Regions from separate parts of the Variovorax sp. AB1(2024) genome, predicted to be linked through region 1. Evidence: predicted binding sites of a transcription regulator. Region 1 holds the regulator's gene; each other region holds the start of a gene.

Region 1 (7,506 bases):
ACGGCGCCGCGCCCACGGTGCTGCCCACGCCAGCCCCCCTGCGCCACATCGGCATCTACGGCTACCGCGCAGGCTTCGTGCGCAAGTTTCCGTCGCTGCCGCCTTCGCCCGTCGAGGCGACCGAGGCGCTCGAGCAGTTGCGGGCGCTGTGGCACGGACACCGCATCGCCGTCCACGTGAGCCACGTGGCGCCCGGCCCGGGCATCGACACGCCCGAAGACCTGGCGCGCGTGCGCGCGGTCTTCGCCGCCGGCCCGACGGCCTGAGGAGCTCGACGTGCCTGTCGGGGCAGCGACAAATCCCGGGGAGCACGCGTGCTATCCTCGAAGCAACTCCGCCCTGCCCAAAGCCCCTGAAGCCGACGCCTGGCGCGACACAAAATCTAAGAACCGTCCGAGGACACCATGAGACTAATTTTGCTGGGCGCGCCCGGGGCGGGCAAAGGCACGCAAGCGGCCTTCATTTGCCAGAAGTACAGCATCCCCCAAATCTCGACCGGCGACATGCTGCGCGCCGCCGTCAAGGCCGGCACGCCGCTCGGGCTGCAGGCCAAGGCCGTCATGGATGCGGGTGCACTGGTCAGCGACGACCTGATCATCAATCTCGTGAAGGAACGCATCGCCCAGGCCGATTGCGCCAGCGGCTTCCTGTTCGACGGCTTCCCCCGCACCATTCCGCAAGCCGACGCCATGAAGGCGGCGGGCGTCAAGCTCGACTACGTGCTCGAGATCGACGTGCCCTTCGGCGACATCATCGAGCGCATGAGCGGCCGCCGCTCGCATCCGGCTTCGGGCCGCACCTACCACGTCAAGTTCAACCCGCCCAAGGTGGAAGGCAAGGACGACGTCACCGGCGAAGACCTGATCCAGCGCGAGGACGACAAGGAAGAAACCGTGCGCAAGCGGCTCGACGTGTACAGCCAGCAGACGCGTCCGCTGGTCGACTACTACTCGGCCTGGGCCAAGACCGACCCGGCCGCCGCGCCGAAGTACCGCGCCATCAAGGGCGTGGGCACGGTCGATGAAATCACCCAGCGCGCACTCGCAGCGCTGAGCAGCTGATTGCCGGCCGCCCTCCGTCAGGGCGGCCACCACCTCACCCGAGCAACTCGAGCATCAGCGCGATGCGCGCCTTCACCGGCGTGAGCGTGCCCGCGTCCCGCAGGCGGTCATCGGCTTTCGGCAGGATGCGCCCGTTCATGCAGCGCGTCGCGCGAACCACCGCCACGCCCGCCTCCTGCGCCTTCAGCGCAGCCGCTTCGAGCGCGTGATGCAGCGTGCCGTTGCCGGTGGCGGCCAGCACCAGTCCACGGACCGGTTCGGCGTTGCCGGGCTGCAGCAGCGCCTCGACGACCGCACCGCTCGCGCCGGCATGGCTCATGACGATCTCCACGCGAGGCCACTGGACGGCGGCCGCCTCGAAGATCTTCGAAGCCGGCAGCGCCCCGCCCTCGGGCCACGCCCTCACGCGGCGCACTTCACCTTCTTCCACATAGCCAACCACGCCTGCATCGCCTGATGCGAAGGCATCGAGTCTGTAGGTGTGGACTTTCTGCACGTCGGCGCCACTGTGGATCGCGCCGGCGCACACCACGGTCACACCCCTCGCACCCGCTGCCAGAGCCACGCCGATGGCATCGCGCACGTTCTGCGGACCATCGGGCGACAGCGCGCTCGCCGGGCGCATGGCGCAGGTCAGCACCACAGGCTTCGCGCACGCCAGTACGGAATGCAGGAAGAAGGCCGTCTCCTCCAGCGTGTCGGTGCCGTGCGTAACCACCACGCCCGCCACGTCGGGCTCGGCCAGCCAGTGCGCGCAGCGCTGCGCGAGCTTTTGCCAGGTCTCGAAGGACATGTCCTTGCTGTCCAGTTGCGCGACCTGCTCCGCCACCAGCGTCACGCCCTGGGGCGCCTCGATGCCGCCCAGAAGGTCCGCTACGCCTACCTGCCCGGCCGTGTAGCCGATGTTGTCGCCGCTGCTGGCGGCCTTGCCGGCAATGGTGCCGCCGGTGCCCAGCACGACCACGCGGCGCAGTTCAGGCGAGGGGAAATCGGGCATGTCTTGTCAACTTTTTAAAACTGGTTAAAAATACAGGTACTGGATATCTAGCCAGTGCCGCAAGGAACCACATATGCAGTTCGCCGTGAAGCTTACAGCCCGCCAGCAGCAGATCCTGGACTTGATCCAGAGCGCCATCGCCCGAACCGGCGCGCCACCCACGCGCGCCGAAATCGCCAATGAACTCGGGTTCAAGTCGGCCAACGCGGCCGAAGAGCACCTGCAGGCATTGGCCCGCAAAGGTGTCATCGAACTCGTCAGCGGCACCTCGCGCGGCATCCGCCTCAAGGGCGACGCCCTGCGCTCGCTGAACGAAACGCGTCACCGCGAAGGCGGCCAGTTCTCGCTCTCGCTGCCCGGCATGGCGCAACTGGCGCTGCCGCTCATCGGCCGGGTCGCCGCGGGCTCGCCCATCCTGGCGCAAGAGCACGTCGACCAGACCTACTACGTCGAGAACACACTGTTCCAGCGCCAGCCCGACTACCTGCTCAAGGTGCGCGGCATGTCCATGCGCGATGCCGGCATCATGGACGGCGACCTGCTCGCCGTGCAGGCCACCAAGGAAGCGCGCAACGGCCAGATCGTGGTGGCGCGCCTGGGCGACGAGGTCACCGTCAAGCGCCTGAAGCGCAACAAGCAGGTCATCGAGCTGCACGCCGAGAACCCCGACTACCCGACCATCATCGTCCAGCCCGGCGAGCCCTTTGAGATCGAAGGCCTCGCCGTGGGCCTCATCCGCAACACCATGCTGATGTAGGCCTGCTGGCAGCAGCACTCACCCGGCCGCGACAGGTGGCGGGCGTATGGCGCGAAGTCGCCATCACCCTGTCGCGGCCGATTCAAGAAATCCTGCCTGTGTTCAACCTCATACTTTTTTGGAGTTCACATGGGAATCGCCCTCCTCGCCATCGCTGATTTCTGGATGCCGCTGCAATCGCTCGCCAACCGTTTGATTCCGGCACGCCGCCCTCATCGCCACGCCCCGCTCGACCACAGCGAGAGTTCCGCCGGCCTGCGCTATGTCGCGGTGCGACCCTCTTGCGGCGCGACGCCACCGGCGGCTGCAGCCACCGCGCCGGCGCGCCCGTTGCGCGTGGTGCGCGTGGTCGACGGAAAGGGCCAGCAGCGCAGCAACCGTGTCGTGATCTCCGGCCGCATGGACGACGTGTGCGCGGAGCTCGACCGTCTGGCGGCCCTCGAAGCGGCCGAAGCCATGGTCACCGCGCCCCGCTCCACACGCCTGCACTGAGGCGCGGCCCCCTGGGAGAGCCCGTCGGCAGTGGGTATCCAAACGTTCGGGGGTGCGACATCCCAATGCTGCGAGGCACAATGGCACGCCATGAATATTGTGATCCTCGACGACTATCAGGACGCCGTGCGCAAACTGCGCTGCGCCACCAAGCTGGACGCGTACGCAGCCAAGGTCTACACCAACACGGTCAAGGGCATCGGGCAACTCTCGGTTCGCCTCAAGGACGCCGACGTGATCGTGCTGATTCGCGAGCGCACACAGATCTCCCGGCAGCTCATCGAGAAGCTGCCCAAGCTCAAGCTCATTTCGCAAACGGGTCGCGTCGCGGGCCACATCGACGTGGCGGCCTGCACCGAGCGCGGCATCGCCGTGGCGGAAGGCTCTGGCTCCCCCCAGGCACCTGCCGAGCTCACCTGGGCGCTCATCATGGCCGCCATGCGCCGGCTGCCGCAATACATCAGCAACCTCAAGCACGGGGCGTGGCAGCAGTCGGGCCTCAAGTCGGCCTCGATGCCACCCAATTTCGGGCTGGGCTCGGTGCTTAAGGGCAAGACGCTCTGCATCTGGGGCTACGGCCGCATCGGCCAGCTGGTCGCGCGCTACGGGCAGGCCTTCGGCATGCAGGTCGTGATCTGGGGGCGTGAAGCCAGCTGCGCCAAGGCCCGCTCCGACGGCTTCCAGGTGGCGCAGAACCGCCAGGAGTTCTTTGCAGCCGCCGACGTGCTGTCGGTCCACCTGCGGCTCAACGACGAAACCAACGGTCTCATCACGCTCGAGGATCTCTCGCGCATGAAGCCGACGGCGCTGTTCGTCAACACCTCGCGTGCCGAGCTGGTCGAGGCCGACGCGCTGCTCGCGGCGCTCAACCGTGGCCGCCCCGGGCTGGCCGCCATCGACGTGTTCGAGAGCGAGCCGCCGCTGCAGGGCCACGCGCTGCTGCGGCTGGAGAACTGCATCTGCACCCCGCACATCGGCTATGTCGAGCAGGAGAGCTACGAGAGCTACTTCGGCCAGGCCTTCGACAACGTCGTGAGCTACATCAACGGCAATCCCACGAACATCGTGAATCCCGGCGCGCTGCAGGTTCGCCGGTGAGCCGGCCCGCGCCCAAGGGTGCGCTCTGGGCGCTGCTGGTCGGCAACTTCGTGATCGGCACGGGCGTGATGGTCGTGCCCGGCACGCTCAATGAAATCAGCGCTTCGCTGGCCATTTCGGTCGCCACCGCAGGCCAGTTGATCACCGCCGCGGCGGCGGTGATGTGCATCGGCGCGCCGCTGCTGGCCGCCGCCGTCGCGGGGTGGGACCGCCGCCAGCTGCTCGCGCTCACCCTGCTCTGGTATGCGGCGGGCCACGCTCTCGCGGCGCTCATGCCGAGCTTCGGCGCGCTGCTGCCGGTACGCATGCTCACGGTGATCGCGCCGGCCATCTTCACGCCCCAGGCCGCAGCCTGCGCCGGCCTGCTGGTACCGCCCGAGCAGCGCGGGCGCGCCGTCACCTTCGTGTTCCTGGGCTGGTCGATGGCCTCGGTGCTGGGCCTGCCCATCGGCGCGCTGATCGGCGGGCACCTGGGCTGGCGCATGGCCTTCGTGGCGGTTGCGCTGCTCAGCGTCGTGAGCGCGGCATCGATCTGGCTCACCCTGCCCGCCGGCATTCGCCCGGCGGCACTCACAGCCGCCGCCTGGTCGCGTGTGCTGCGCAGTCCGGTGCTGATGGGCATCGTGGCGGTGACGGCGCTGCAGGGTGCCGGGCAGTTCGTGCTGTTCAGCTATTTCGGCCCCATCCTCAAGCAGAGCTTCGGTGCGGACGCCACCACGCTGAGCGTGATGTGGGCCCTGTTCGGCGCCTGCGGGCTCATCGGCAACATGGTGGTCAGCCGCTTCATCGACCGCGTCGGGGCCGGGCGCATGGTGCTGGTCACTACCTCGCTGATCGCGCTGAGCCTGCTCTTGTGGCCGACCGCTTCCACGCTCGCCTGGCTGGCCGTGCTGCTGGTGCCCTGGGGGTTGGGCTGCTTCGCCACCAATTCGGCCCAGCAGGCCCGCTTGGTGGGCCTGGCGCCGGCCCTCGCGCCGGGCTCGGTGGCGCTCAACAGCTCCGGCATCTATACAGGCCAGGCCGTGGGCGCTGCGCTCGGCGGCTGGCTGCTGGCGCACGACGCGGCGGCCTGGATGAGCTGGGTCGGTTTCGGCGTCATGCTGGTGGCCATCTCGCTCAGCACCGCCATCAACCGCAGCCGCCGCCCGGCCTGAAATCGCGCCCCCGCGTAAAACCCGTCACGCCCCGCCCGCGCGCAACTGCAAAATCGCAGGTGACGACAGCGCTTGCGTCGACGCCTGCGCGGCAGGCCGGATACCCCTCAACCAGCGAAAATCTTCAGCAAATGACAGTGAACTACACCCGAATCGGCGTCATAGGCGCCGGCGCCATGGGTCGCGGCATCGCGCAGATCGCCGCCCAGGCAGGCAGCGAAGTGCTGCTGCTCGACAGCTTCGCGGGCGCCGCGGAGCGCGGCCGCGAAGCCCTCGCCGCCCAATGGAACAAGCTGCACGAAAAAGGCAAGATCGACGCCGCCGCGCGCGACGCGTACGTCGCCCGCGTCAGGGCGGTCGATTCGATCCAGGCGCTCGCCGGCTGCGACCTGGTGGTCGAGGCCGTGGTCGAAGACCTGGAAGTCAAGCGCAAGCTGTTCCGCGAACTCGAAGGCGTGGTGGCCGAGAGCGCCACGCTGGTCACCAACACCTCTTCGCTGTCGGTGACGGCCATTGCGGCCGGGCTCGCCCGCCCCGAGCGCGTTGCGGGCTTCCACTTCTTCAATCCCGTGCCGCTCATGAAGGTGGTCGAGGTGGTGGCTGGCTTCAAGACCGCCCCCGCGGTCTGCGCGCAGCTGGCGGGCTACGCCAGGCAGATGGGCCACAGCGCCGTGCAGGCGCAGGACACCCCCGGCTTCATCGTCAACCACGCGGGCCGCGGCTACGGCACCGAGGCGCTGCGCATCGTCAGCGAAGGCGTGGCCGATTTCGCCACCATCGACCGCATCCTCAAGGACCAGGCGGGCTTTCGCCTCGGCCCGTTCGAGCTGCTGGACCTGACGGCGCTCGACGTGTCGCACCCGGTGATGGAGTCGATCTACCACCAGTACTTCGAGGAACCGCGCTTCCGCCCGAGCGTGATCACCGCGCAGCGCCTGGCCGCCGGCGCGCTGGGCCGCAAGACGGGCGAAGGCTTCTACCGCTACGCCGACGGCGTGATGCAGCAGGTGCCCGAGACCCCCGCGCCCGTGGTCGACGGCACGCCGTCGGTGTGGGTGTCGCCACGCGCGGCGCGCCGCGCCGAACTCCTGCGCCTGGTGAACACGCTGGGCGCGCAGATCGACAGCGGCGCCGCGCCCGCGCCGCATTCGCTGATCCTGGTGGCACCGCTGGGCTTCGACGTGACCACGGTCGCCGCCGTCGAGCGCCTGGACGCCACGCGCACCATCGGCATCGACATGCTGATCGACGACGCCGCCACCAAGCGCCGCGTGCTCGCCACCAATCCGGCCACGCGCCGCGACATCCGCGACGCCGCGCACGCCCTCTTCGCGCGCGACGGCAAGGCGGTGAGCGTGATCCGCGACAGCGGCGGCTTCGTCACGCAGCGCGTGATCGGCACCATCGTCAACATCGCAGCCGACATGTGCCAGCAGCGCGTGTGCACGCCGGCCGACCTCGAGACCGCGGTGCAGCTGGGCCTGGGCTACCCGCGCGGCCCGCTGGCCATGGGCAACCTCTACGGCCCGACCAACATGCTCGAGGTGCTGTTCAACCTGCAGACGGTGTATGGCGATCCGCGCTATCGCCCGAGCCCGTGGCTGCGCCGCCGCGGCGCGCTGGGCCTGAGCCTGCTGCACGAAGAAGAATAAGCAGGCAAACCATGACCGCCGAACTCAAGAGCACCAGCGAAGGCAGCACCATGGTGCTGACCATCTCCAACCCGACCCAGCGCAATGCGCTGGGCCCCGAGATCTACGCCGCCGGCATCGAGGCGCTCAACGGCGCCGAGGGCAGCGCGGAGATCCGCAGCGTCGTCATCGTGGGCGAAGGCGAATGGTTCTGTGCCGGCGGCTCGCTGCAGCGGCTGCTGGCCAACCGCCAGCTCGACCGCTCGGTGCAGGCCGAGAGCATCGAGGGGCTGCACAACTGGATCGACTCGATCCG
Region 2 (7,506 bases), 1.3 Mb from region 1:
CCGCGGCCGATGCCTTCGATCTTCACGCTGCGCGTGTAGGCGGCGGCTCCGGCCAGGGTGTCCTTGGGCTCGAGGTCGATCAGCGTCAGGCCGCGGCCGCCCTTGGGCAGGCTCTTGAGCTCGGTGATGTCGAAGGTCAGGATGCGGCCGCCGGTCGAGGCGCAGGCCACGTGCGTGGCGGCCGGCATCGGCTCGGCGCCGCTCGCGCCGCCGACCAGGGACGGACGGCAGAGCTGTTCGCCCTCGCCCACGTCGATGAAGGCCTTGCCGCCGCGCTGGCGCGACATCATGTTCTCGACGGTGGCGATGAAGCCGTAGCCGCCGGTGTTGGCCAGCAGCACGCTGGCGCCCACCGGGCCGGCGAAGAAGTGCGTGACGTGCGTGCCGGCATCCAGCTCGATGAGCGTGGTGACGGGCTGGCCGTCGCCGCGCGCGCCGGGCAGCGAAGCCACCGGCACGGTGTAGACGCGAACGCTCTTGTCCTTGGCGCTGCCGAACACGAGCAGCGTGTCGACGCTGCGGCATTCGAAGGCGCCGTACAGCGAGTCGCCCGACTTGAAGCTGTATTCGGGGGCCGAAGCGCCGTTGCCGCCGTTCGCGGCGGCCGCCTTCTCGCTGGCCCAGCCCTTCTGCGCGCGGACCCAGCCCTTCTGCGACACGATGACGGTGACGGGCTCGTCGACCACCTTCACCTCGGCCACGGCGCGCTTCTCGGCCTGGATGAGCGTACGGCGCGGGTCCTCGAAGGTCTTGGCGTCAGCCTCGATTTCCTTCACCAGCAGGCGGCGCAGCGCGGCGGGGCTGCCGAGGATGTCTTCGAGCTTCTTCTGCTCGTCGCGCAGGCCCGACAGTTCCTGTTCGATCTTGATGGCTTCGAGCCGCGCGAGCTGGCGCAGCCGGATTTCGAGGATGTCTTCGGCCTGGCGTTCGCTGAGGTTGAAGCGCGCGATGAGCGCCGCCTTCGGGTCTTCCGCCGCGCGGATGATGGCGATCACCTCGTCGATGTTCAGCAGCACCAGCTGCCGGCCTTCGAGGATGTGGATGCGGTCCATCACCTTGTTGAGCCGATGCCGCGAGCGCTTCTCGACGGTGACTTCGCGGAACGCGATCCACTCGTTGAGCATCTGGCGCAGCGACTTCTGCGTGGGCTTGCCGTCGATGCCGACCATCGTGAGGTTGATCGGCGACGAAGTCTCCAGCGAGGTCTGCGCGAGCAGCGTGGTGATGAACTCTTCCTGGCTGATGCGCGAGGTCTTGGGCTCGAACACCAGGCGCACGGCGGCGTCCTTGCTGGACTCGTCGCGCACCACGTCCAGCACCGACAGCATCGCGGCCTTCAGCTGGGTCTGGTCGGCGCTCAGGGCCTTCTTGCCGGCCTTGACCTTGGGGTTGGTGATTTCCTCGATTTCCTCGAGCACCTTCTGCGTGCTGACGCCCGGCGGCAGCTCGTTGACCACCAGCTGCCACTGGCCGCGCGCGAGTTCCTCGATCTTCCAGCGCGCGCGCACCTTCAGCGAACCGCGGCCGGTGCGGTAGGCATCGGCGATGTCGCTCGCGTTGCTGATGATCTGCGCGCCACCGGGGTAGTCGGGGCCGGGCACGATGGCGAAGAGTTCTTCCTCGCTGAGCTTGCCGTTCGACTTGATCAGCGCCACGCAGGCGTCGGCAATCTCGCGCAGGTTGTGGCTCGGGATTTCGGTGGCCAGGCCCACCGCGATGCCGCTCGCGCCATTGAGCAGCGTGAACGGCAGCCGCGCGGGCAGCAGGCGCGGTTCTTCGGTGCTGCCGTCGTAGTTGGGAATGAAGTCGACCGTGCCCTCGTCGATCTCGTCGAGCAGCAGGCTGGTGATGCGCGCCAGGCGTGCTTCGGTGTAGCGCATGGCGGCGGCACCGTCGCCGTCGCGGCTGCCGAAGTTGCCCTGGCCGTCGACCAGCGGATAGCGCTGCGAGAAGTCTTGCGCCATGCGCACCAGCGCGTCGTAGGCCGCCTGGTCGCTGTGCGGGTGGAAGCGGCCGAGCACGTCGCCGACCACGCGCGCGCTTTTGACCGGCTTGGCGCCCACGGTGCCGTTGGTGCCCCCGAAGCCCAGCCCCATGCGCGACATCGAATACAGGATGCGCCGCTGCACCGGCTTCTGGCCGTCGGACACATCGGGCAGCGCGCGGCCCTTGACCACGCTGAGGGCGTATTCGAGGTAGGCGGTCTGCGCGTAGTCGGCAAGGGTGAGGGTGGTGTCGCCGTCGGTGGGACCCTGGAGATCGAGCGGTGGTTGGGAGTCCATGAAGAAGAGAGAAAGAAAAACTGTTGCGGGCTGCGTGCTTGCTTGCGCGCTCAGCCCGGATTGACTGCCTCGTCCGATGCCTCGGCCGCGCCGGTCGGCGTGGCTGGCGTCTCGGGAATGTCGGGCATGGTCGGCATGTTGCGCGGCGTGTCCGACGGCATGTTGCCCCGGTTGATCGCGCCGCCCTGCGGCACCGTCAGCTCCATGCGGATGCGCCCCGGCGTCTTGCCGCCGCGCACGCTGCCACCCGTCGCCACGGAGGGCTTCAGGTACGCATAGAGCTGCAGCACGGTCTGCACGTAGTTCTGCGTTTCCTTGTAGTTCGGGATCTTGTTGCCAGCGCGCTGCACGGCGCCCTCGCCCGCGTTGTAGGCGGCAATGGCGAGTTCGATCTGGCCCGGGAACATCGCGATCAGGTCGCGCAGGTAGCGCGAGCCCGCGGCGATGTTGATGCGCGGGTCGAACAGCTTCTTCTCGATGGTGCTGCGCTTGTCCGCCGACACGCCATAGCGCTGCGCGGTGGCGGGCATCAGCTGCATCAGGCCCATCGCGCCCTTGGGCGAGACCGCCTGCGCGTCGAAGCCCGACTCGGTGGCGACCAGCGCCTGCAGCAGTTCGTAGTCGATGGCGTGCTTGCTCGATGCGTCGCGCAGCGCGGCCTTGGCGGTCTTGTAGCCGGGCGAGGCCTCGAACATGGCGAGCAAGGTTTGCGAGGCCTGCGGCACCTTGCCGTCGATGCCGCGCGCACCGCGCCCGAGCGGAGAAATGCCTTTGGTCGTGTCGAAGCTCTGGCCGCCGCGAAAGAAGATCTGGTAGCGCTCGTCGATTTTTTCGGAGGCGAAGTGCGCGACGCCCTTGCTGTCGATGTAGCCGTAGATGTCGGCGGCGTGCGCGCCCTGCTGCGACAGCACCAGGGCTGCACAAAGCATGAAGGGGCGGAACCAGCGTTTCATTGCGATGCGGTCCTGGTCGTCACAGCCGCCAGCCGTAGCGCTTGCGGCGCTCGGCATGGACCGCAGCGTCGTCGCCCATGCTTTGTGCGTGGCCGCCGCCCTTCAGTCCGACCCAGAGCGACATGCCACCCAGCGCAAGCACGAGGAAAAAGACGGGCACGTGTTCGAGTTCGACGCCGGTGAAGATCATCGACACGGCCAGGCCCAAGAAGACCAGCGCGGCGCTCCAGCAAAGGATACGGCGCGTCCAGAGCCACGTGGCAGCGGCGATCCGTTCGATTCGGCTGGGCTCGGCGTTGTCATTGACCGCGTCATCCCACCACCCCATCCAGACGAATAGGAACGCCAGCAACAGGACGAGGCCGGCAAAGAACAGGTCTGGCGGCGTGACCTCCGGATAGGCGCGCACCAGCATCAGGATTGCGCCAGAAGCGCAAGCCCCTGCCAGCGAACCACAAATGATCTTGTGACTGTCCATGCCCTGTCTTGAGGAATATTCCGGTCGGAATCAGACGTCGATATCGACGTCGTCGGCGCGCAGTTCCATGAGCTCGCGCCGCGCCGCCGCTTCGCCCTTGCCCATCAGCTTGGTGATCTCGCCCTGGGTGGACGTGAAGTCGAAACGGCCCAATTGGACCTGCATCAGGCGGCGGGTGTCTGGATTGAGCGTGGTTTCCCACAATTGTTCCGCGCTCATTTCGCCCAGGCCCTTGAAGCGGCTGATGCTCCAGGCGCCTTCGCGCACGCCGTCCTTGCGCAGTTTGTCGAGCGTGGCGGTCAGTTCGCCCTCGTCCAGCGCGTAGACCTTGGAGGCCGGCTTCTTGCCGCGCGCGGGGGCATCCACCCGGAACAATGGCGGTTTTGCGACATACACGTGGCCGGCTTCGATGAGCTTGGGGAAATGGCGGAAGAACAGCGTGAGCAGCAGCACCTGGATGTGCGAGCCGTCCACGTCGGCATCGCTCAGGATGCAGATCTTTCCGTAGCGCAGGCCGCTCATGTCGGGCGTGTCGTTGGGGCCGTGGGGGTCGACGCCAACGGCCACCGAGATGTCGTGGATTTCGGTGTTGGCGAAGAGGCGGTCGCGCTCCACTTCCCAGGTGTTGAGCACCTTGCCGCGCAGCGGCAGGATGGCCTGGCTTTCCTTGTCGCGGCCCATCTTGGCGCTGCCGCCGGCGGAGTCGCCCTCGACCAGGAAGACCTCGTTGTGGCTGATGTCCTTGCTCTCGCAGTCGGTCAGCTTGCCGGGCAGCACGGCCACGCCGGAACCCTTGCGCTTCTCGACCTTCTGGCCGGCGCGCTGGCGCGTCTGCGCGGCCTTGATGGCCAGCTCGGCCAGCTTCTTGCCGTAGTCGACGTGCTGGTTGAGCCACAGTTCGAGCGCGGGCCGCACGAAGCTCGACACCAGGCGCACCGCGTCGCGCGAGTTCAGGCGCTCCTTGATCTGGCCCTGGAACTGCGGGTCGAGCACCTTGGCGCTGAGCACGTAAGAAGCACGCGCGAACACGTCTTCGGGCAGGAGCTTCACGCCCTTGGGCAGCAGCGAGTGCAGTTCGATGAAGCCCTTCACCGCGGTGAACAGGCCGTCGCGCAGGCCGCTTTCATGCGTGCCGCCGGCGCTGGTGGGAATCAGGTTGACGTAGCTCTCGCGCACCGGCTGGCCGTCTTCGGTGAAGGCCACGCACCAGTCGGCGCCCTCGCCTTCGGCGAAGTTGTCGGCGTTCTTGTCGGCATGGCCTCCGCCTTCGAACAGCGGAATGACGGGGTCGCCGTTGAGCGTCTGCATCAGGTAGTCGCTCAGGCCGCCCTTGTAGAGCCACTGCTGGCTTTCCTTGGTCTTTTCGTTCGTGAGCGTGACGCTCACGCCGGGCATCAGCACGGCCTTGCTGCGCAGCAGGTGCGTGAGTTCGCCCATGGGCAGCGCGGAGGTCTCGAAGTACTTGGCGTCGGGCCATGCGCGCACCGTGGTGCCCTGCTTGCGCTCGCCGGCCTCGAGCTTGCGCACCTCGAGTTGCTCGATCACGTCGCCGCCGCTGAAGGCCAGCTTCGCCACCGAGCCCTCGCGGTGGGTCGACACCTCGAGCCGCTTCGACAGCGCGTTGGTCACCGACACGCCCACGCCGTGCAGGCCGCCCGAGAAGCTGTAGGCGCCGCCCGAGCCCTTGTCGAACTTGCCGCCGGCATGCAGCCGGGTGTAGACCAGCTCGACCACGGGCGCTTTTTCCTCGGGGTGCAGGCCGAAGGGAATGCCGCGGCCGTCGTCCTCGATGCTGACCGAGCCGTCGGCATGCAGCGTGACCTTGATCTTCTTGCCGTAGCCCGCGAGCGCCTCGTCGGCGGCGTTGTCGATCACTTCCTGAATGATGTGCAGCGGGTTGTCGGTGCGGGTGTACATGCCCGGGCGCTGCTTGACGGGCTCCAGGCCCTTGAGCACGCGGATGGAGCCTTCCGAGTAGCCGGAGGACGCGGACGAAGAATTGGGGGGAGTCTTGGGGGGAGTCGCCATGGGGGCGGATTGTAGTCAGTCGCCGCCAAACAACTGGATACCCATACAGGAGGCGCTTTGATGCCCGGCGCGCATTGAAACGACGCCTATAAATCATCAATGGCTTTGGCCGCCGGGCCGCCTGCCGAAGCAGCCATGTCGCTACATTCGACGCCATCATGCAAACGCCAGTCCGCACTCTTTCGATCAAGCAAGTCCTCTTCTGCGGGGCGATGATCGTCACGCTCTCCATGGGCATCCGCCACGGCTTCGGCCTGTGGCTGCAGCCCATCACGCAGGCGCAGGACTGGAGCCGACAGACCTTCTCGTTCGCGCTTGCCGTGCAGAACCTGTCGTGGGGCATCTTCGGCGTGTTCGCGGGCATGCTGGCCGACCGCTTCGGCGCGTTCCGGGTGCTGATCGGCGGCTCGGTGTTCTATGCGCTGGGGCTGTTCGGCATGGCGCATTCGCCGACGCCGCTGCTGTTCACACTGAGCGCCGGCGTGCTGATCGGCGCCGCGCAGGCGGGCTCGACCTACGCGGTGATCTACGGCGTGATCGGCCGGCAGATCCCGGCCGAGCGGCGCTCCTGGGCCATGGGCGTGGCGGCGGCAGCCGGCTCGTTCGGGCAGTTCCTGATGGCGCCCGTCGAAGGCTGGCTGATCGGCCACCTGGGCTGGCAGACGGCGCTGGCCGTGGTGGCGGTGCTGGTTCTGGTCATCGTCCCCCTGGCCTTCGGCCTGCGCGAGCCCAGGACCGAAGCCCTGGCCGGCCACCGCGACCAGTCGGTGCTGCAGGCCGTGGGCGAAGCCTTCCGCTACCCCAGCTTCGGGCTGCTGATGGCGGGGTATTTCGTCTGCGGCTTCCAGCTGGCGTTCATCGGCATCCACATGCCGACCTACCTGCGCGACAAGAGCCTGCCGGCCGACGTGGCCGGCTATGCGCTGGCGCTGATCGGGCTGTTCAACGTGTTCGGCACCTACACGGTCGGCCTGCTGGGCCAGACGCTGGCCAAGCGCAAGATCCTGGCGGCGATCTATTTCGCGCGGGCGGTGTCGATCGCGCTGTTCCTGCTGGCGCCCATTTCACCGATGAGCGTGTATGTGTTCTCGGCGGCCATGGGCTTCCTGTGGCTTTCCACCGTGCCCGCGACCAACGCCATCGTGGCGGGCATCTTCGGGGTGGCGCACCTGTCGATGCTCAGCGGCTTCGTGTTCCTGAGCCACCAGGTCGGCTCTTTCCTGGGCGTATGGCTGGGCGGCTACCTGTACGACACCACGGGCAGCTACGACATCGTCTGGTACATCGCCATTGCGCTGGGCGTGTTCGCGGCGCTGATCAACCTGCCGGTGAAGGAAAGCGCCATCGCCCGGGCGCCCCGGCCGTTGGGCGCGGCGGGCTGATTGCGTATAAAGAGCGCCATGACACCACGGATGCGCCACCACATCGTGCACGCCGGCTGGCTCGCCGCCGCGCTGGTGGTGCTGGGCGGCGTGTTCGCCATGTACGTGCATCCGGAGTTCCTGGTGACGCTGGTGGACCAGATCTGGTCCTGTTTCTGACCCCGTTTCTTGATCCGCCATGAAAGATGCAGCCACTGCGCACGGCTCGGGCGCGCCTTCCGAATGGATCGTCCACTGGTCGCACCTGCTCGCGCCCCGCGCCAGCGTGCTCGACGTGGCCTGCGGATCCGGGCGGCACGTGCGCTGGTTCGCCGGGCGCGGCCACGCCGTGACGGGCGTCGACCGCTCGCCCGAAGCCGTGGCGGCGGCCGGCGCCTTTGGCC
Region 3 (7,506 bases), 2.7 Mb from region 1:
GCGGTCGGCGCGCTGCTCGGGGTCGGGTTCGCCGTTGGCCAGCAGCGGCGCGTTGGCTTTCTTCCAGTCGGGGTTGAACCACTTGCCGGGGTACTCGCCGGCCTCGGCCGCGAAGCTGCCGTGGACTTCCCAGTAGTCGCGCGAGACGAACTTGCGGATCTGCTCCTCGCGCTCCACCACGACGGAGAGCGTCGGCGTCTGCACGCGGCCCACGGTCGTGAGGAAGAAGCCGCCGTCGCGCGAATTGAATGCGGTCATGGCGCGCGTGCCGTTGATGCCCACCAGCCAGTCGGCCTCGGAGCGCGAGCGCGCGGCGTCGGCCAGGCCCTGCATCTGCTTTTCGGTGCGCAGCGCGTCGAAGCCGTCGCGGATGGCCTGCGGCGTCATCGACTGCAGCCACAGCCGCTTGACCGGCTTGTTCAGCCCCGACTTGCCGCCGGCGTACTGCTCGATCAGGCGGAAGATCAGCTCGCCCTCGCGGCCCGCGTCGCATGCGTTGATGAGCTGCGTCACGTCCTTGCGCTTGGCCTGCTTGACCACCGCGTTCAGGCGCGTCTTGGTCTTGTCGACCGGCTTCAGGTCGAAGTGCGGCGGAATCACGGGCAGGTTGGCAAAACTCCACTTGCCGCGCTTGACGTCGAATTCCTCGGGCGCCTGGATTTCGACCAGGTGACCGACAGCGCTGGTCACGACATAGCTGTCGTTCTCGAAATGCTCGTCATGTTTGTCGAATTTGCCGGCCACCGGCGTGAGGGCGCGGACGATGTCCTGCGCCACCGACGGCTTTTCTGCGATTACCAAGGTCTTCATCAACAATTCCTAAAAAGTTCTCAGGCCGCCGCCGAGCCGCCTCAAGGCGGCCTGCGGCCCCCTCGGGGGCAGCGACGACACGCAGTGCGGGAGCGTGGGGGCCACATACAATCTGCGGCTTCCCGCGTGCGCACGCGCACACGCGCATGTGTGCATATTCAAACTAACAGACTTCGGCGATGCCTTCCAAAACCCCACTTTCCGCCGGTCGCCGAATCCAGATGCGGCGCTCCGATGTCCACGGCAACGGCGTGTTCGCGGTGCAGGACCTGGCCGAAGGCGAAACGCTGATCGAATACAAGGGCGAGATCATCAGCTGGAAGGAAGCGCTGCGCCGCCATCCGCACGACCCGGCCCAGCCCAACCACACCTTCTACTTCCACATCGACGACGGGCGTGTGATCGACGGCAACGTCAAGGGCAACGACGCGCGCTGGATCAACCACTCGTGCGAACCGAACTGCGAGGCGGACGAGGTCGATGGGCGCGTTTATATCAAGGCGCTGCGCAACATCGCCGCAGGCGAAGAGCTCAACTACGACTACGGCCTGATCATCGACGAGCCGTACACGCCGAAGCTTCTGTCCGAATTCCCTTGCTGGTGCGGCTCCGAGCAGTGCCGCGGCACGCTGCTGACGCCCAAGGATGAGGACGAAGAAAAGAAAAAGAAGAAGAAAGACAAAAAGAAAGCCGAGAAGAAGAAGGCCGAGAAAAAAGAGGCCGAAAAGAAAGAAGCCAAGAAGGCCGAAAAGAAGGCTGAAAAGAAAAAATCCGCCAGGAAGGACAAGTCCGGGAAGGACTGAACATGGGCAGCACCACCGCCGACTGGTTCGAAGACCGGATCGCCGCGGCGGTCGCCCCGCTGCTGCCCGGTTTCACCGTCGAGGCCGTGGCCGAGATCGATTCCACCAACACCGAACTGATGCGCCGTGCGCGCGCCGGACGTGTCGAGCCCGTGCTGCTCGTGGCCGAGCACCAGACGGCAGGGCGCGGCCGGCTGGGCCGGCCCTGGCAGAGCGCGCCGCGGCAGGAAGCCCCGGCCTCCCTGCTGTTCTCGCTGGGCCTGCCGCTGGCGCCCGCCGACTGGTCCGGCCTGTCGCTGGCCGTGGGTGTCAGCGTGGCCGAGAGCCTCGACCCCTCCGGCGCACACAAGGTCGGCCTCAAGTGGCCCAACGACGTGTGGGTCAACGACAGCAAGCTGGTCGGCATCCTCATCGAGACCGCACTGCCGTCCAGCGGCCGGCCCGATGCGTCGCGCTACCTTGTGATCGGCATCGGCGTGAACATCGGCGCGCGCGATGCCGACGGCATGCGCACCCCGCCGGCCTGGCTGCGCCAGTGGCGCCCCGATGCCAGCGCGCCCGAGGTGCTGGGCGAGCTGGCCCCGCCCCTCGTGCAGGCCGTGCTGGATTTCGAGGCGCGCGGCTTCGCGCCTTTCGCCGAACGCTTTGCCGCGCGCGACGTGCTGCGCGGCCGTGAAGTGGCGCTCAGCGACGGCACCACCGGCCTGTGCGAAGGCGTGGCCTGGGGCGGCGAACTGCAGGTGCGCACCGACGCCGGGCTGCAGCTCATATCGAGCGACGAAGTGAGCGTGCGCCCTCGCGGCATGGCGTTCTGACCGGCCGATCCGCATGAAGCTGCGTCTCCTGCTCGTCGTATTGCTGCTGGCCAACGCCGGCTACTTCCTGTGGGCGCGCGGCGATCTCGCCGGCTTCGGCCTGGCGCCGGCGGGGCTCAACGAGCGCGAGCCGCAGCGTCTCGCGCGGCAGATCCGGCCGGAGTGGCTGCAGATCCGCAACGACGCGAAGCCTGCCGGGCCGGCTCCGGCTCCGGCTCCGACCCCGGCCCCCGCAGCTGCCGCGCCCGCGCCCTCCCCCTGACCATCAGGCTCAAACGGGCGCCTCGGCCTCGAAGCGCACCGTGAAGAGCGCCCCCGGCGGATGCTTGCCGGGATGCGCATCCTCCAGCCTTACCTGCGCGCGGTGCTGGTTCGCGATCTCGCGCACGATCGGCAGCCCCAGCCCCGAGCCGTCGGCCTCGTTGCCGAGCACGCGGTAGAAAGGCTCGAACACCAGCTCGCGGTCGGCCTCGGCGATGCCGGGGCCGTTGTCCTCCACCTGCAGCAGCAGCACGTGGCCGAAGGGGTCTGCCAGCACGCGCACGGTGATCAGGCCCGGGCGCTCCGGCGTCGATGGCGTGTAGTTCAGCGCGTTGTCGACGAGGTTGCGCACCAGCTCCTTCAGCAGCGTCTGGTTGCCGTCGAACATCACGCCGGGCGCGCCCGCCTCGGCGCCGTCGTAGCCCAGGTCGATGCGCTTCTCGATGGCCCGCGGCACCGCCTCGCGCACCACCTCGATGGTGAGCCGCGCCAGGTCGCAGGGCTGGTGGTGCACGTTGGCGCTGTTGCCTTCGGCGCGCGCCAGCGACAGCAGCTGGTTCACCGTGTGCGTGGCGCGCTTGCTGGCGCGGCCGATCTGCTTGAGCGACTGCTTCAGCTCGTCGGCGTTGGCGCCTTCGCGCTGCGCCAGGTCGGCCTGCATGCGCAGGCCCGCCAGCGGCGTCTTGAGCTGGTGCGCCGCGTCGGCCAGGAAGCGCTTCTGCGTGCCGATGGAATCGTTGAGCTTGTCCAGCAGCTCGTTCACCGAAGACACCAGCGGCACCACTTCGAGCGGCACCGACGATTCGTCCAGCGGGCTCAGGTCTCCGGGGCGCCGTTCGCGGATGCGCGCCTCCACCACCGACAGCGGCTTGATGCCGCGCACCAGCGCCAGCCAGATCAGCAGCACCGCCAGCGGCAGGATCGCGAACTGCGGCAGCAGCACGCCCTTGATGATCTCGGCCGCCAGCACCGACTGCTTCTCGCGCGTCTCGGCCAGCTGCAGCAGCGAGGGCGGCACGTCGTCGCTGCCGCTGGCCAGCCACATCGAGGCCACGCGAACCGGCTGGCCGTGCACGTCGCTGTTGTGCAGGAACACCTGGTTGGGCGGCAGCGGCTCGTCGAGGCCGGGCTGGGGAATGTCGCGCTCGCCGCTCAGCAGCGTGCCGTGGCCGTCGAGCAGCTGGTAGTAGACGTGGCCTGCATCGTCGGCCCGCAGGATCTCGCGCGCCGACTGCGAGAGCACGAACTGCGTGTGCCCTTCCTTCACCGTCACCAGCTCGGCCAGCGCCTTCACGTTGTGCTCGAGCGCGCGGTCGAAGGGCGCGTTGGCGATGCCCTGCGCCACCAGCCAGGTGACGCCGATGCTCACCGGCACCAGCAGCAGCAGCGGCGTGAGCATCCAGTCGAGGATCTCGCCGAACAGCGAGCGCTGCGCGCGCTGGAACAGCTTCACCGGGCTCGCTCCCAGGCTTCGCGCATGAAAAGGGGCATCAGTTCTGGATCTTCTCGAGGCAGTAGCCCAGCCCGCGCACCGTGGCGATGCGCACCGGGCCCTTCTCGATCTTCTTGCGCAGCCGGTGGATGTACACCTCGATCGCGTTGAGGCTCACCTCCTCGCCCCATTCGCAGAGGCGGTCGACCAGCTGGTCCTTGCTCACCAGCCGGCCGGCGCGCTGCAGCAGCACTTCGAGCAGGCCGAGTTCGCGCGCCGACAGCTCGATCATCTTGCCGTCGATGGTGGCCACGCGGCCGGCCTGGTCGTACACCAGCGGGCCGTGGCGGATCGCGTTGCTGGTGGTGCCCATGCCGCGGCGCGTGAGGGCGCGCACGCGGGCCTCGAGTTCCTGCAGGCTGAAGGGCTTGGCCATGTAGTCGTCGGCGCCGTTGTCCAGGCCCTTGACGCGCTCTTCCACGCTGTCGGCCGCCGTGAGCACGAGCACCGGCAGCTGCGAGCCGCGCGCGCGCAGGCGCTTCAGGATCTCGATGCCGTGCAGGCTGGGCAGCCCGAGGTCGAGGATCAGCAGGTCGAATTCGTCATGGGTCATGAGCGCGGTGTCGGCCTGCGAGCCGTTGGCCACGTGGTCGACCGCCGCGCCCGAGGTGCGCAGGCTGCGCAGCAGGGCATCGGCCAGCACTTGGTCGTCTTCGGCAATCAGAATCCGCATATGCGCCACCTCCGGCCTGTTTGGGTGTCGGGCGCCCGGCGGCGCCGTCGACGTTTGTCTCTGCCTCGAAGTCTAGCCCGCTGTATAGGCTTCCAGTCCGATGGTTACCACGGTGGCGATGTCGTCGCCCACGCTGCTGCGGAACTCGCGCTCGGCCTGCGTCACCGCGCCGTGGAAGGCGTCGAGCCAGGCCAGCCCGTCGGCCGTGAACAGCACGCGCCGGGCCCGCGCGTCGAGCGGATCGGGGCCGCGCGTGACCAGGCCCCAGGCCTCGCATTGGTCCACCAGGGCGCCCATCGCCTGCTTGGTCATGCCGGCGCGCTCGGCCAGCTCGGTGAGGCGCGAGCCCTCGCGCGCCAGGTGCCGGGTGATGTGGATGTGCGCCGCGCTCACCTGCGCGCGCGCCGCGAGGTTCGACAACGCCAGCGGCACGTCGACGTCGTGCGCCATCAGCTCCAGCACGCGCTCGTCGAAACGGCGCATGGCGTGGCCCAGCAGACGGCCCAGGTGGGTCTGCCGCCAGGCGTCGGGATCGGTCGGAAAGGCGGTTTCGCTCATGCGCCAAATGGTAAAGCAAACTGACCAAAAAACAGGTTTACGCAGCGGCATCAGCCCCTACACTACTGTTCAAGCATCCAGCCTGTGGTTAAAAGCAGATGGGTGAAACCAGACACAAACCGTTGATATTCAAGGAGTTTCCACATGGACGCAGTCGTCAAGGGCGCAAGCATCTCGGTCGCCAACAGTGAAAAAGCCAAGGCGCTGCAAGCCGCGCTGGCCCAGATCGAAAAGCAGTTCGGCAAGGGCACGATCATGCGGCTCGGCGAAGGCGAGGCGCTGGAAGACATCCAGGTGGTCTCCACCGGTTCGCTGGGCCTGGACATCGCGCTGGGCGTCGGCGGCCTGCCGCGCGGCCGCGTCATCGAAATCTACGGCCCTGAATCCTCGGGCAAGACCACGCTCACGCTGCAGGTCATCGCCGCCATGCAGAAGCAGGCCGGCACCTGCGCCTTCGTCGACGCAGAACACGCCCTCGACGTGCAATACGCCCAGAAGCTCGGCGTCAACCTGTCCGACCTGCTGATCAGCCAGCCCGACACCGGCGAGCAGGCCCTCGAAATCGTCGATTCGCTGGTGCGCTCGGGCGCCGTCGACCTGATCGTGGTCGACTCGGTCGCCGCGCTCACGCCCAAGGCCGAAATCGAAGGCGAAATGGGCGACTCGCTGCCCGGCCTGCAGGCCCGCCTGATGAGCCAGGCGCTGCGCAAGCTCACCGCCACCATCAAGAAGACCAACTGCATGGTCATCTTCATCAACCAGATCCGCATGAAGATCGGCGTGATGTTCGGTTCGCCCGAAACCACCACCGGCGGCAATGCGCTGAAGTTCTACGCCTCGGTGCGCCTGGACATCCGCCGCATCGGCACCATCAAGAAGGGCGACGAGGCCATCGGCAACGAAACCAAGGTGAAGGTGGTGAAGAACAAGGTCTCGCCCCCGTTCAAGACGGCGGAGTTCGACATCCTGTTCGGCGAAGGCATCAGCCGCGAAGGCGAGATCATCGACATGGGCGTGACCGCCAAGATCGTCGACAAGTCGGGCGCCTGGTATGCCTACAACGGCGAGAAGATCGGCCAGGGCCGCGACAACGCGCGCGAGTTCCTGCGCGAGAACCCCGAGCTGTCGCGCGAGATCGAGAACAAGGTGCGCGAGTCGCTGGGCATTCCGCTGCTGGCCGCCGATGCCGGCTCCACGCCCGAGAAGCCGCAGAAGGCCGCCAAGGCCGAGAAGGCGGACAAGGGCGAGTAACAAGCCCCCGAGCGCGGTCCCCTGCCGGGCCGCGCGAGCGGTTCCCGCATGGCATTCGACGCCCCGTCCCTCAAAGGCCGCGCACTGCGCCTGCTGAGCCAGCGCGAGCATTCGCGCCTGGAGCTGGAGCGCAAGCTCGCCAAGCATGAAGAAGAGCCCGGCACGCTGGCCAAGGCGCTCGACGAGCTGGCCGCCAAGGACTTCATCAGCGAGCCGCGCGTGGTGGCCTCGGTGCTCAACCAGCGCGCGGCCCGCTCCGGCGCGCTGCGGGTGAAGCAGGAACTGCAGGCCAAGGGCATTGCGCCCGAGGCCATCGCCGAAGCGGTGGCCGGCCTGCAGGAAACCGAGGTGGAGCGCGCCACCGCCCTCTGGCGCCGCCGCTTCGACGCCGCGCCCGCCGACGCGAAGGAACGGGCCAAGCAGATGCGATTCCTGATGGCGCGCGGTTTCTCGGGCGCCGTCGTGTCCAAGGTACTCAGGAGCGACTTCGATGAAATCGACGACGAATGAAGGCAGTGCTGCCGTCCAGTCCCGCGTCATCACGCAGCGCGTGGCCTGCGAATGGCGCCGCGCCTATGTGCTGGCGGCCGATCCGAAGCGCCTGCCCGACTGGGCCAGCGGCCTTTCGAAGAGCGCGCTGGTGCCGCACGGCGACCACTGGATCGTGCGCACGCCCGAGCGCGGCGACGCCCGCATGCGCTTCGCGCCGTGCAACGACTTCGGCGTGCTCGACCACTGGGTCGCGCCCGAAGGCGTGCCCGAGGTCTACCTGCCTTTTCGCGTGATCGGCGTCGGGTCCGACGCCTGCGAGCTGCAGTTCACGCTGTTGCGACAGCCGCACAT

What was found. The regulator LexA, encoded in region 1, represses DNA repair genes until DNA is damaged. The targets are predictions, from matches to a motif close to ACTGTATNNNNATACAGT.
Region 2: WIX39_RS21920 (DNA topoisomerase IV subunit B) is a predicted target of LexA. The motif match lies at 5,774-5,791, and genes of this name have one in related genera.
Region 3: recA (recombinase RecA) is a predicted target of LexA. The motif match lies at 5,477-5,494, and genes of this name have one in related genera.

The regions. Positions count from the first base shown of each region.
Region 1 is NZ_JBBHKP020000001.1:3,448,399-3,455,904, reverse strand. Features, by position in the region: gene kdsB (3-deoxy-manno-octulosonate cytidylyltransferase) at 1-266, shown strand, start outside; gene adk (adenylate kinase) at 405-1,061, shown strand; gene WIX39_RS16135 (asparaginase) at 1,096-2,058, opposite strand; gene lexA (transcriptional repressor LexA) at 2,132-2,815, shown strand; gene WIX39_RS16125 (hypothetical protein) at 2,945-3,307, shown strand; gene WIX39_RS16120 (D-2-hydroxyacid dehydrogenase family protein) at 3,398-4,405, shown strand; gene WIX39_RS16115 (MFS transporter) at 4,402-5,559, shown strand; gene WIX39_RS16110 (3-hydroxyacyl-CoA dehydrogenase) at 5,691-7,211, shown strand; gene WIX39_RS16105 (oxepin-CoA hydrolase, alternative type) at 7,223-7,506, shown strand, end outside.
Region 2 is NZ_JBBHKP020000001.1:4,710,397-4,717,902, forward strand. Features, by position in the region: gene parC (DNA topoisomerase IV subunit A) at 1-2,282, opposite strand, end outside; gene WIX39_RS21910 (lytic transglycosylase domain-containing protein) at 2,333-3,235, opposite strand; gene WIX39_RS21915 (hypothetical protein) at 3,255-3,713, opposite strand; gene WIX39_RS21920 (DNA topoisomerase IV subunit B) at 3,744-5,741, opposite strand; gene WIX39_RS21925 (MFS transporter) at 5,900-7,123, shown strand; gene WIX39_RS21930 (hypothetical protein) at 7,142-7,282, shown strand; gene WIX39_RS21935 (class I SAM-dependent methyltransferase) at 7,302-7,506, shown strand, end outside.
Region 3 is NZ_JBBHKP020000001.1:756,518-764,023, reverse strand. Features, by position in the region: gene WIX39_RS03740 (DNA topoisomerase III) at 1-810, opposite strand, end outside; gene WIX39_RS03735 (SET domain-containing protein) at 990-1,613, shown strand; gene WIX39_RS03730 (biotin--[acetyl-CoA-carboxylase] ligase) at 1,616-2,428, shown strand; gene WIX39_RS03725 (sporulation protein) at 2,442-2,690, shown strand; gene WIX39_RS03720 (sensor histidine kinase) at 2,700-4,142, opposite strand; gene WIX39_RS03715 (response regulator transcription factor) at 4,180-4,854, opposite strand; gene WIX39_RS03710 (MarR family winged helix-turn-helix transcriptional regulator) at 4,927-5,412, opposite strand; gene recA (recombinase RecA) at 5,557-6,663, shown strand; gene recX (recombination regulator RecX) at 6,712-7,173, shown strand; gene WIX39_RS03695 (SRPBCC family protein) at 7,154-7,506, shown strand, end outside.